One region of the Methylobacterium sp. 391_Methyba4 genome, then DNA from elsewhere that is predicted to be linked to it. Evidence: predicted binding sites of a transcription regulator. Region 1 holds the regulator's gene; each other region holds the start of a gene.

The links. Region 1 encodes LexA, which represses DNA repair genes until DNA is damaged. Its sites were predicted from a motif close to TGTTCNNNNTGTGTTCNG; they were not measured.
Region 2: the regulator LexA is predicted to act here: its motif matches at 2,234-2,251, upstream of recA (recombinase RecA).
Region 3: the regulator LexA is predicted to act here: its motif matches at 2,013-2,030, upstream of ruvC (crossover junction endodeoxyribonuclease RuvC).

The regions. Positions count from the first base shown of each region.
Region 1 covers NZ_CP121475.1:2,571,370-2,575,606, forward strand. Annotated here, with positions in the region: gene fae (formaldehyde-activating enzyme) at 1-63, opposite strand, end outside; gene P9K36_RS11935 (divalent metal cation transporter) at 126-1,367, opposite strand; gene P9K36_RS11940 (hypothetical protein) at 1,448-1,663, shown strand; gene P9K36_RS11945 (hypothetical protein) at 1,682-2,128, opposite strand; gene lexA (transcriptional repressor LexA) at 2,379-3,116, shown strand; gene P9K36_RS11955 (ComEC/Rec2 family competence protein) at 3,110-4,237, opposite strand, start outside.
Region 2 covers NZ_CP121475.1:2,790,683-2,794,919, reverse strand. Annotated here, with positions in the region: gene P9K36_RS12990 (PAS domain-containing sensor histidine kinase) at 1-2,016, shown strand, start outside; gene recA (recombinase RecA) at 2,313-3,404, shown strand; gene rpsQ (30S ribosomal protein S17) at 3,870-4,133, opposite strand; gene rpmC (50S ribosomal protein L29) at 4,156-4,237, opposite strand, start outside.
Region 3 covers NZ_CP121475.1:1,267,182-1,271,418, reverse strand. Annotated here, with positions in the region: gene P9K36_RS06115 (DEAD/DEAH box helicase family protein) at 1-952, opposite strand, end outside; tRNA gene P9K36_RS06110 (tRNA-Tyr) at 1,254-1,337, shown strand; gene ruvC (crossover junction endodeoxyribonuclease RuvC) at 1,355-1,978, opposite strand; gene P9K36_RS06100 (tyrosine recombinase XerC) at 2,092-3,060, shown strand; gene P9K36_RS06095 (response regulator) at 3,216-4,073, shown strand.

The sequences.
Region 1 (4,237 bases):
GGTGTACTGGCCCTCGGCCGCCAGCACCGTGGCCTCGCCCGTGCGGAACCAGATCTCTTGCATGTTCGAACTCCACCTGATCGGAGCCCGCGGGAGACATCATCGGAGGCCCCGCGTCAATCGCGTCAGAGCAGGCCCACCCCGTCCAGGACGCCGACCATCGCGAACGCGATCGTGATCCCCGACACCGCGTAGACCACCCCCTTGTAGACGCCCGCCACGCGCTGCCCCTCTGGCAGGGCCCGGGTGGCGAGGAGGATCAGCAGGCCGAGCGCCAGGGGCAGGAGCAGCGCGTTCATCACCTCCACGGCGATGTTGAGCGCCACGAGATCCGGCACGAGCTGCACGGCGACCGCGCCGGCCGCGACCGCGAGCGCGAAGGCGCCGTAGAAGGCCGGAGCCTCCCGGGGCGACTGCTCCAGGGAGTGCGGCCGGCCGGTCACGTCGCCGAACCCCCAGGCCAGCGCCAGGGCCACGACGTTGAGCGCCACGAAGGCCGCCGCGATGATGCCCACCCCGAACACCACCTGCCCGAGCCACGGCCCCAGGGCCGGCGTGAAGGCGCCCGCGAGATCGCCGACGGTCTCCAGCCCCTTCGCGCTGCCCTGCCCGGCCTTGCCGATCGTGGCGGCGGCGGCGACGAGGATCGCGCCCATCACGCATTGCGAGACCACCGCACCCACGAGTGTGTCGAGCCGCGAGCGCCGCGCGTGCTCCCAGCCCAGGCCCTTATCGACGATCGCCGACTGCTGGTAGAAGATCATCCACGGCATGATCACCGCGCCGATATTGGCCGCGATCAGCACCCGGAACTGGCCGTCGCCCAGCGGCATGTGCCCGAAGGAGGCGACGATCTCGGGCAGGTTCGGCCGCGCCGCGACGGCGAGCCCGACGAAGACCAGCTCGAACAGGCCGACCACGATCGCCACGACCTCGACGCGCCGGTAGCTCCCGGTGAAGACGAGCCCCAGGAGCAGGCAGGCCGGCAGGCCGAGGCTCACGAGCCGCGGCACCCCGAACAGGTCCCCGATGCCGGCGATGCCGGAGAATTCCGTGACGATGGCGCCGATGCCGGCGACCACGAGGCCGCCGTACGAGATCCAGGCCCAGGCCGGCCCGTAGCGCTCCCGGATCAGCGCGCCGTGGCCGCGTCCGGTGGCGGTCCCGAGTCGCACCGTCAGCTCCTGGACGACGTACAGGATTGGCACCAGCAGGATCTGGAGGAGCAGGAGCGAATAGCCCCAGCGCGCCCCGCTCTGGGCCGCCGTGATGAGGCTTCCGACATCCGTATCGGCCAGCATCACCACGAGTCCGGGGCCTGCGGCCTTGAGGTAAGCGGACAGGCGAGGCAGGGAAGCGCTGGGCACGGCTCGGGAACAGTCCCGCGCACGGCCGGTTCCGGCGGGCGCCTGCGGCGTTTTCCCGGGGCAGGCGGGAGGGACATGTGATGGCGGAGAGCACGGATCGGGGCTCCGGCTGGAGCCTGCAGGCGACCGCCGTGCCCGACGGGGTGCGCCTGGAACTCGCCCTGGCCGACCTCGGCGGCGCGCCGGTCACCGCCGCGATCGTTCTCGACCGGGCGGAAGCCCGGGCCTTCGCCCGCGCCCTGCTCGCCGCCGCCGGCGACGCGGCGGAACGGACCTTCCCGAAGCCGGGCGCCTGACGGCGCGCCGCCGGTCGGTCAGCGGGCGAGACCGGGATTGCGGCCCGGCAGGCGGGGGACCACGGTGCCGCGCTTCTCGATCGGCGTGTCGCAGGCGTAGGCGAACTCGGTCTTCAGCGGATCGAACACGGTCTCGCCGGTGATCCGGCAATCCTCGCGCACGGTCTCGTCGAGATAGGCCCGGGCGGCGGTGCGGAAGCGCTTCACCCGGGTGGCGTTCGGCTCCGGATCGATCCGGGCCTCGCTCAGGTTGCAGCCGGTATATTCGCGCAGGGCGTTCGAGACGATCAGCATCCGGCGCATCTGCCGGTTGTCGTAGACCTCGTAGGGCTCCTTGCAGCCGATCGTCACCACCTGGGGGGTGAGCGCCACGTAGTTCCGCGAGATGTAGGAGAACCCGGTGGTGCAGCCGGCGAGGCCGAGGGCGGCGAGGCCGAGGGGCAGCAGAGCTGCGGGTCGTCGCATCCTCGTCATCCCAAGAGGGTCCCAGCCCGCGGCCCGGATCCGCCGCCTTCCCGGCGGGGCGCCGCGGTGCATTGAAACGGCTCCGCTTGCGCCGTCAATGCGTTTCTCGACCTTGCTCCCGCGAGCGCGGAGCGACGCGCCAAGCGTAGCGGTGCCGCCCTTGCGGAACACTTGCGGAACGTTTAACCTGTTCGTGATTTGTTTCAGAGACCGTCACGGGGCGGTCTGCCAAGCCGCGAGTCCCCCTTCGATGCTCACGCGCAAGCAGCTGGACCTCCTGCGTTTCATCCAGAGCCGGATGCAGGAATGCGGCGTCCCGCCGTCCTTCGACGAGATGAAGGACGCCCTCGACCTCAAGTCGAAATCCGGCATCCACCGGCTGATCACGGCCCTGGAGGAGCGCGGCTTCCTCCGGCGCCTGCCGAATCGGGCGCGCGCCATCGAGGTGATCCGCATTCCCGAGAGCCTGAGCCAGACGGTCCCATCTTCGGCCCCATCTTCGGCCCCGGCCGAGCCGCGCCGTTTCACCCCGAGCGTGGTCGAGGGCGGCAAGTCCAAGCAGCCGCCGGCCCCGGCCAGCACGCGGATGATCGATGACGCCGGTCGTGCCATTTCGATCCCGGTGATGGGCCGGATCGCCGCCGGTACGCCGGTCTCGGCGATCCAGAACCAAAGCCATGCCATCACCCTGTCGCCGGATTTCGTGGCCGGCGGCGAGCACTACGCCCTGGAGGTGCGCGGCGACTCGATGGTCGAGGCCGGCATCCTCGACGGCGACCTCGTGGTGATCCGCAAGCAGGACACGGCCAATACCGGCGACATCATCGTGGCGCTGATCGACGACGAGGAGGCGACGCTCAAGCGTCTGCGCCGCCGCGGCTCCTCGATCGCCCTGGAGGCCGCCAACCCGGCCTACGAGACGCGCGTCCTCGGGCCCGACCGGGTCCGGATCCAGGGCCGCCTCGTCAGCCTCGTCCGCCGCTACTGAAGCGGCTCGGCCGGCGCGTCGCCGGGGGCGAAGTCCCCGCCCGACGCATCGGTTTCCGGAGGCGTTGTCGCCCCGTCGTCAGAGGCGCGGGCCTCCGCGGAGGGCGCGGTGACCAATTGTGGCGGTCCCGGCCCGTGTCCCGAGCGTGGTCGCCAGGGCACGGCGCGGCCATCGGCCCGGGCGTGATGGGCGACGAAGCTCTCGCCATCGGACCTGAGGGCGACGGCGCCCTGGGCGGCCAGGACGCGCCGGTCGATCACCAGGGGGCCGGTGCAGGTCGGTGGGGCCACGAGGCCCGTGATCAGCACCGCGGCGCGGGCGCAATCCTCCGGGAAGGCCCGCCGGTCCCGGACCAGGGCGACCGCCCGTCCGTCCGGCAGGCGCGCGGTGCATCCGAGCCGATCACAGCGGCCGCTGCCCGATCGGACGATCAGTGCCCCGGCTCCCCGTCCGTCGCCGTCCGCCTTCAGCCATTGTTCGAGGACGAAGCCGGACGGGCTGCCGAGGGCCGCGAGCCGTCCGTCCGGCCCCCGCACCGCGGCCCCCGCACCCTGCCGATCGACATAGAGGTCGTAGCGGTCGGGTCGGGCCGCGACGACGAGTCCGAGCAGGATCGGCGGCACGGCGAGCCAGCGCAGGCGGGAGGCCGGTAACGTCGCGAGCAGCAGGCCCGCGGTCAGCAGGAACAGCGCCGCGGTGCCGAAGGCCGGTACGACCACGATGGCCCGCTCGAACCCGGCGATCCAATGGGAGACGGCGAGCATGCCCCCCACCGCCTGACCCATCAGCCACCAGATCGGGCGGTCGAGGGCGAAGGGATAGGCGAGGATCCCGATCACCGCGGAGGGCATCACCACGAGGGAGACGAGCGGCAGGGTCAGGGCGTTGCCGACGAGGCCGAAGGGCTGGATCGTCTGGAAATGGTAGGTGGCGAAGGGCGCGGTCGCGACCTGCGCCACCAGGGTCGTGGCCAGGGTCCCGGTGACCGCCGAGAGGCCGCTGCCGACGAGCCGACCGAGCCGGCCCGCCCCGGGGCGCACGAACAGCCGCCCGTCGATCAGCCGTGCGCAGGCGATCAGCCCGGCCACGGCGCCGAAGGACATCTGGAAGCTCGGGCCGAG
Region 2 (4,237 bases), 220 kb from region 1:
ATCGATCCGGCCGGCGCCATCGTCTACATGAACGCGACGCTCGCCGCCTGGCTGGGTTACGATCTCGCCAGCGTCGGCCCCGGCGGGCCGCATCTCACCGAGATCGCCCCGGAGGCGGATGTTCTCGTGCGCACCGCCGGCCTGCCGGGCGAGGTCCGCACCGACCGCTTCGACCTCGACCTGCGCCGCCGCAACGGCCACACCCTGCCGGTGCGGCTCTACCACAGGGTCGCCTTCGGCAAGGACGGCAAGCCCGGCTCGTCGCGGACCTTCGTGATCAACCGCTCCGCCGGGGCCGAGACCGACGAGCCGCAGCGCGCCGCCGAGGTGCGCCTCGCCCGCTTCCTCAACAACTCGCCGATCGCGATCGCGACCCTCGACCGGACCGGCTGCATCGCCCGGGCCAACGCCTCGTTCACCCGGCTGTTCGGCACGGTGCCGCGCCAGGCCGATGACGGCGCCTTCGACGGTGACGGCGCGACCCGGGTCGAGCCGAACGTCGCCGATTCCGTGGCCGACCGGACCGCCCTGGAAGCCGGGCTCGCCCGGGCGGCGAGCGGTCGGACCGATCCGGAACCCATCGAGGTCCAGCTGACCGGGCCCGGCGGCCGCTCGGCCCGGGTCTGGCTCAGCCCCGCCGACGGCGGCGATCCGGGGCAGCAGACCGACGAGGCCGAGCGGGTGATCCTGTACGCCCTCGACACGACGGCGCAGCGGCAACTGGAGCAGCAGGTCGCCCAGGCCCAGAAGATGAACGCGGTCGGCCAGCTCGCGGGCGGCATCGCGCACGACTTCAACAACGTGCTGCAGGCGATCATCGGGTACTCGGACCTGCTGCTGGCGAGCCATCGGCCGACCGACCCGGCCTTCCAGGACATCATGCAGATCAAGCAGAACGCCAACCGGGCGGCGGGCCTCGTCCGCCAGCTCCTGGCGTTCTCCCGGAGGCAGACCCTGCGTCCGGAGGTGATGAATGTCGGAGAGGCGCTCTCCGAACTCACTCTCCTGCTCAAGCGCCTGCTCGGCGAGCGGGTCGCCCTGGAGCTGAAGCACGGCCGCGAGGTCTGGCCCGTGAAGGCCGACGTCAACCAGTTCGAGCAGGTGATCGTCAATCTCGCGGTCAACGCCCGCGACGCCATGCCGGAGGGCGGCAAGCTGATGATCCGGACGGAGAACGTCTTGGATCCGGGGGCGGCCTCCGATGCGGAGGGACGCGGCGGGGCGCCGGCCGGCGACCACGTGCTGATCGAGGTGCGCGACACCGGCCAGGGCATCCCCCCCGAGCTGATGGAGAAGATCTTCGAGCCGTTCTTCACCACCAAGGAGATCGGCAAGGGCACCGGACTCGGCCTGTCGACGGTGTTCGGCATCGTCAAGCAATCGGGCGGCACCATCGACGTGCAGTCGACGATCGGGGAGGGGACCGCCTTCCGCATCTACCTGCCGCGGCATGTGCCCGTGGCCGAACCGGAGGAGGTTCCGGCCCCGGCTGCGGTGCCGGCGCTCCCGCGCGCGGAGCCGCTCGCGCCGGTCTCCGGGTCGCCGCGGCCGGCTGCCGAGCCGGGCGATGCCGGCGCGCCGCGGAGTGCACCGGCTCCGGCCACGGCCGACAAGCCGGCGCCGCGCAAGCCCGCCGCGGATCATACGGGGCAGGGCACCATCCTGCTCGTGGAGGACGAGGATCCCGTCCGGGCGGTCAACAGCCGCGCCCTCTCGGCCCGCGGCTACACGGTCCTGGAGGCGGCCTCCGGCCTCGAGGCCCTGGCGATCGTCCGCGAGGGCACTCAGCCGATCGACCTCGTCGTCTCCGACGTCGTCATGCCCGAGATGGACGGCCCGACCCTGCTGCGGGAGGTGCGCAAGCATCAGCCCGACCTGAAGGTGATCTTCGTCTCCGGCTACGCCGAGGACGCCTTCCGCAAGAACCTGCCGGAGGGGGAGACCTTCAACTTCCTGCCGAAGCCCTTCAGTCTGAAGCAGCTCGTCGAGACCGTGAAGAAGACGATGGCCGATTGAACGGCGTCGATGGCGTCGTCGATGGCAGCGTCCCGGCCCTTCCCTGCGAAATCCGGCATCCGGTGCCGCCCACCGTGTTCAGACCCTGAACGGAGTGCGGCACCGGATCCCGGGCATGCCCCCGACGGATCGGTGCGCCGGAGGCCGCGGTTCGCCCTGAACCGCATCGGTGGCGCCGGCAGGCTATGCACAACCCACGGTACCGCCCTTGTCGAAATAGAACAAAACAGGTACATGAAGGCGGTGGGGACGCGCGTTGTGAACTGCGTCCAACCCCTTCATAAGGAGCCCGCCAGATGGCCCAGCCCGCATTGAAAGTGGTCGACATGCCCCCCGTGGACAAGGACAAGTCCAAGGCCATTGACGCCGCCCTGGCTCAGATCGAGCGCGCCTTCGGCAAGGGCTCGATCATGCGGCTCGGCAAGAACGACAAGGTTCAGGAGGTCGAGACCGTCTCGACCGGATCGCTGGGCCTCGACATCGCCCTCGGCGTCGGCGGCCTCCCGCGCGGCCGGGTGATCGAGATCTACGGCCCCGAATCGTCCGGCAAGACGACGCTGGCGCTCCACACCATCGCCGAGGCCCAGAAGAAGGGCGGCGTCTGCGCCTTCGTGGATGCCGAGCACGCCCTCGATCCGGTCTATGCCCGCAAGCTCGGCGTCAACCTCGACGACCTGCTGATCTCGCAGCCCGATACGGGCGAGCAGGCCCTGGAGATCACCGACACGCTGGTGCGCTCCGGCGCCATCGACGTGCTGGTGGTCGACTCGGTGGCCGCGCTGACCCCGCGCGCCGAGATCGAGGGCGAGATGGGCGAGAGCCAGCCGGGCCTTCAGGCCCGTTTGATGAGCCAGGCCCTGCGCAAGTTGACCGGCTCGATCTCACGCTCGAACTGCATGGTCATCTTCATCAACCAGATCCGGATGAAGATCGGCGTGATGTACGGCAGCCCCGAGACCACCACGGGCGGCAACGCCCTGAAGTTCTACGCCTCGGTGCGCCTCGACATCCGCCGCATCTCGACCCTGAAGGATCGCGACGAGGCGATCGGCAACCAGGTCCGCGTCAAGGTGGTGAAGAACAAGGTCGCGCCGCCGTTCAAGCAGGTCGAGTTCGACATCATGTTCGGCGAGGGCGTGTCGAAGGTCGGTGAGCTGATCGACCTCGGCGTGAAGGCCGGCATCGTCGAGAAGTCCGGCGCGTGGTTCTCGTATAACAGCCAGCGCCTCGGCCAGGGCCGCGAGAACGCGAAGGGCTTCCTGCGCGACAACCCGAAGATCGCCGCCGAGATCGAGGGCTCCATCCGGCAGAATTCCGGCTTGGTCGCCGAGAAAATCCTGGAGAACGCGACCCCGACCGCCGACGATCTCGACGAAGGCGAAGCCTGATCCGAAGACCGGGCGATGGACCAAGTCCGGCGCCCGATCCCTGAAGACCGAGCCCCATGGCGATCCCAGGATCGCCATGGGGTTTTGTTTTGGGCCCGAGGCACCGATCCGATAGCGGAATAGAAAGAAGCGGGCGTCCCGTCTCGGCCGCAGCCTCAGAGATCCTCGACGCAGAGTTGGGGCACCGCCGAACAGGCAAGCCCCCGTCCCGGATGCCACGTGACCGCGCCGATCGGCCGTCCCGGCAGAGACGGCCACTCGGCACCTGCACACGCATTCAGATCGCAGGATGCCGAAACGACGAAGCCCGGCACGAATCCGGCTCTTGCGAGTCGAATTGCGTCCGGGCGTTCGTCGAACCGGTCATGCCGCGACCCAGGAATGGACCCGTCTCGGGGGCCATCCCACAGCGTCGCGGGCCGGGATCAGGCGGATGCGGAGACCGCAGCCGCCGGGATCCCAGGATCAGGCAGCCTCGCCGGCCTCGGCCTGGGCGGCGTCGCCCTCGACCAGCTTCCAGGTCTTGGTCTTCGAGAAGGGACGGCACTCCTCGATGAACACCGTCTGCCCGACCTTGGCGACATTCGCCTCGTCGTGCGCGTGGTAGTTCTTCGAGCGGCGGACGGTCTTCTTCATCACCGGATGGGTGAAGCGGCGCTCCACCTTGACCACGATGGTCTTCTCACCCTTGTCGCTAACGACGGTGCCCTGCAGGATGCGCTTCGGCATGGTGTTCTCCTAGCGGCCCGTATCAGCTCTTGGCCGCCTGCAGCGTCTTCGCGCGCTGCAGCGTCCGGACACGGGCGATGTCGCGACGGACCTCACGGACGCGG
Region 3 (4,237 bases), 1.3 Mb from region 1:
CGCTCGCCTGATCGGGCGCCACCACGAGGAGCTTGCCGAGCCCCCGGGCCGGCTCGCCGGGCGGGAGATCCCGCTCGGCCCGGCGCCGGGCACGCAGGCGCTTCGTGGCGAAGAAGGCCTCGCTCAGCAGGTCGCGGGCGAAGCCGGTCCGCAGGGCGGTGAACAGGGCCGGCCGGGTGGTGATCCGGACCGAGCCCGCACCCAGCCGGTGCGGGCCGACCCGCGGACTGTCGCCGGCGATCCGGCCGCCCTCCAGCCAGCTGGCCTCGCCGTCGATGGCGCCGAAGGTCACCGGCAGCACCGCCCGCTCGGCCAGCGCCTGGGCCCGCGAATAGCCGATCACCGCGAGGCCGGGCGCGTCGAGGTCGAGATCCGGCCCGCGGCCGGGCGCGGCGGGCTGATAGGGCAGGCCGAGGATGCGTCGCCCGTCCGCGCGCTCCAGCGTCCCGGACAGGTAGAGGCGAACGGTCGCTGCCTCCATGACGGGCAGCATCGCGCGGGACCACGCCCCCGCTTCCGCGTCCTCGGCGGCGTTCTCGTCGGCGCCGGGCCGTCCGGGCACCGGCAGGTGATGGACCTCATCGACGACCAGCAGGGTCCGGTGCGCCCGGGCTTCCGCGAGGTGGAGCGCCGGGGCGGCGGCGACCGCCTGATAGGTGGTGACGTAGCCGGCCAGACCCCGCGCCGGGTCGCGCTCGTTGTCCGCCGCCCGCACGCTGAGAGCGTGCCCGAACGCGGCGCGCCAGAGTGGGTCGGCGAAAGCCTCCTCCGCCTGCAATCGCAGGGAATCCCGCGGCACCACCCAGACCACGCGTTCGACGAGCCCGGCGGCGATCAGCCCGTGCGCGGCGATCACCGGCAGCAGCGACTTGCCGCCGCCCGGCGTCACCGCGGCCAGGATCTTCCGGACATGGGCCGCCTCGCCGCGCGCCATGGCCGCGACCAGGGCCATCAGCGTGCGCTGGTGGGACCGCAGAGACGGGGCGGGGCGGGTCAAGGACTGGCGAAGCAGGATGACATCCGCGCACCGTGGCCGATCCGGATTCCTTTGTGAATCCCTGGAGTCGCGGAACGTTCGCGTTTTCGTCCCCGTCCCGGAGGGGCGGACAGGGAGGCGCTCGCGCGGTGCGATCGATCGAAACCGCACCGCTCTCCACGGTTGCCGCACGCGCCAACGCGGATCAGCTCACCATAAGCGTTGACACCCGGCCGCCCCCTCACCATAAGGGCGCCGCGGGTGAGAAACCTGCCTTGGGGGAATGTCCCGAGCGGCAAAGGGGGCGGACTGTAAATCCGCTGCGTAAGCTTCGTAGGTTCGAGTCCTACTTCCCCCACCAAGTTCTTCCCGATCCCGTCAGCCCTGTTTCGCCAATGCGGCCTCGATGCGCGCGGCTGCGGCGGCGGAGAATCCCTTCCCTTCGAGCCCCTGTCCCGCGGCCGCCTGGCCGGTGAGCGTGCGGCGCTTGCCCTTCGGCAGATGCGCCTGCCGAAGGGCGTGGGCGTCCCGATGGCTGGCATGGGTGATCGCGATGGCCAGCGCGTCGGCGGCGTCCGCCACGCGGAACTCGGCCTTCGGCAGGAGGAAGCGCACCATCGCCTGGATCTGTACCTTCTCGGCGTGACCGGAGCCCGCCACGGTCTTCTTGATCAGGTTCGCGGCGTATTCGAACACGGGCAGGCCGGCGAGGGCCGGCACCACCAGCGCCATCGCCCGGGCGTGACCCAGCTTGAGCGTCGCCTGCGCGTCCTTGTTGACGAAGGTCTCCTCCACGGCGACCTCGTCGGGCCGCACGGTCTCGACGATGCGGCTGATCCCCTCGAACAGCTCGCGCAGGCGCAGGGCCAGCGGCAGGTCGCCGTCCGAGGTCACGACGCCGCAATCGCCGTAGGTGAGCTTCGTGCCCTGCGCGGTGATCAGGCCCCAGCCGGTGCGGCGCAGGCCGGGATCGATGCCGAGGATGCGGATGGGGGTTGTCATGGGGCTCCACGGCTCGGTGAACGGCCCGAGGCTGCCGTACGTATCGTGAACACCCGGTTTCACCAAGGCAGGGTCTTAAGCTCCCAGCAAGGATGATCCGGTCGAGTGGCACCATGAGCGCGCACGAAACCGAAGGCGATCGGCTGCTGTTTCCGGGCGATGCCCGCCTCCGCGCGGCCGTCCAGGCCTGGATCGAGGGGCTGGCCCGCGAGCGGCGAATGTCGCCCAACACCGTCGAGGCTTACGGGCGTGACCTCCGTCAGTTTCTCCACCACCTCGCGTCGCGGCAAAGCACGCCGACCATCCCGATGCTCGTCGGCTTGAAGGTGCGGGACATCCGCGCCTTCATGGCGGCGCGCCGGGCCGAGGAGGTCTCCGGGCGCTCGCTGATGCGCATGCTCGCGGGCCTGCGCTCCTTCGCACGCTTCCTCGAACGCGAGGGCTTCGGCACCGTCTCGGCCCTGGGCGGCGTGCGCTCGCCCAAGGTTCCGCGGCGGCTTCCGCGACCCCTGCCCGTCAGCGCCGCCGTGGCGTTGACCGACACGGCGATTCGCGCCGGCGAGGAACGCGCGCCCTGGGTTCTCGCCCGGGATGCCGCCGTGCTGGCGCTGCTCTACGGCGCAGGCCTGCGCATCTCCGAGGCCCTCGGACTGACTCGCCGCGACGCGCCCCTGCCCGGGGTCGACCAGGTCACCGTGCTCGGCAAGGGCGGCAAGCAGCGCATGGTGCCGATCCTGCCCGTGGTGGCGCAGGCCGTGGCCGACTACCTCGCCGCCTGCCCGCTGCCGCTGCCGCCGGAGGGGCCGCTCTTCGTCGGCGCGCGCGGGGGGGGCCTGTCGCCGCGGATCATCCAGTATACGGTGGCCCGCGCGCGGGGAGCCCTCGGCCTGCCCGACAGCGCCACGCCGCACGCCCTGCGGCACTCCTTCGCCACCCATCTGCTGGCCCGCCAGGGTGAATTGCGCGCGATCCAGGAACTCCTCGGCCACGCCTCCCTGTCCACCACTCAGCTCTACACCCAGGTCGATGCCGCCCGTCTCATGAGCGCCTACGCGGCGGCCCATCCCCGGGCGGGTCGCTGATCAAGAGTGCTGGAAGTTTCGACTTCGGGGCTGTTCAACATCATCTATAGACGCGTCATCCGATCGGCTCATTGCACAACCGCACTTTTTAAGAGCTTCGTCACGATCTTCAGCCACTATGAGCATGAACATTCGGATCGGCTTGGGCGGGCGTCATGGAGCTTGAGGACGGAGGGGCGCCGGCACGTGTCGTGATCGCGGATTGCGATCCGGGCCGGCGCCTCTCCCTGCGAGAGATCGTCCTGCGCTTCGATCCACGCGCTGTGATCGACGAGGCGACCTCCGGTCAGGCGCTCTGCGACATCCTGCTGCGTCACCGCCCGACTCTGGCCTTCGTCGGGCTTCAGCTTGACGACCTGAGCGGGCCCGAAGCCGTCGCCGTGGCGCGTCGCGCGGGTGCGGAGCCGCCCTGTCTGGTTCTGGTCGCCACCCGCGTCCTGCCGCACTGGCAGGAGATCGCCACCAGCCTCGGGGCCTACGAGGTCCTGAAGACCCCCCTCGATCCAGGCCATATCGAGCAGCTGCTCCACGCCGATGCCCGGCGCCGCGCCCCGACCCGGGCTCTGCTCGCCTGCTCGACCCCGGCGGGGCGCTCGGCCATCAGCCGCGTCGTGGCGCGCAGCGGCTTCGCCATCGACCTCGACGAGACGGATGACGGACGCCACGCCCTCAGGCAGCTGAAGTTTGCCGCCTACGACTTCGCCTTCATCGACGTGAAGCTCGGTGGCATCGACGGGCTCGAACTGGCCTGCCAGATCCAGCCCCTCAGCCTTCCGACCCGGATCACACTGTTGACGACGTCCGAGCTGGAGCCCGTCGCCCAGGCCGGCCGCTACTTCGGCGTCGATGCGGTCCTGCGAATGCCGTTCTACGCCCGCGACATCGACCTCGCCTTGCACAACGCCCTGGGCCTGCGCAGGCCCTACCTGCTCAACGCCCTGACGGCGCCGCCCGCACCGAGTGCCCTCCTGCGGATCGCCGACCTGCCGAACTCCCGGCGCAAGATCGCCTGATCCCGCCGCCGGCAGGCGGCCGCGATCTCCCAGCCTCTTTCTGAGGTGCCCGCGAAGCGGGCCTCGAAGGAGGGCTTCGGGGAGCGCGACGGTCTCCGGCGCCCTGCCTCATGGTCTGCGCTGCGCTCCGGCGACTCAGGACAAGGGGCAGTTCGGTGAGCCGC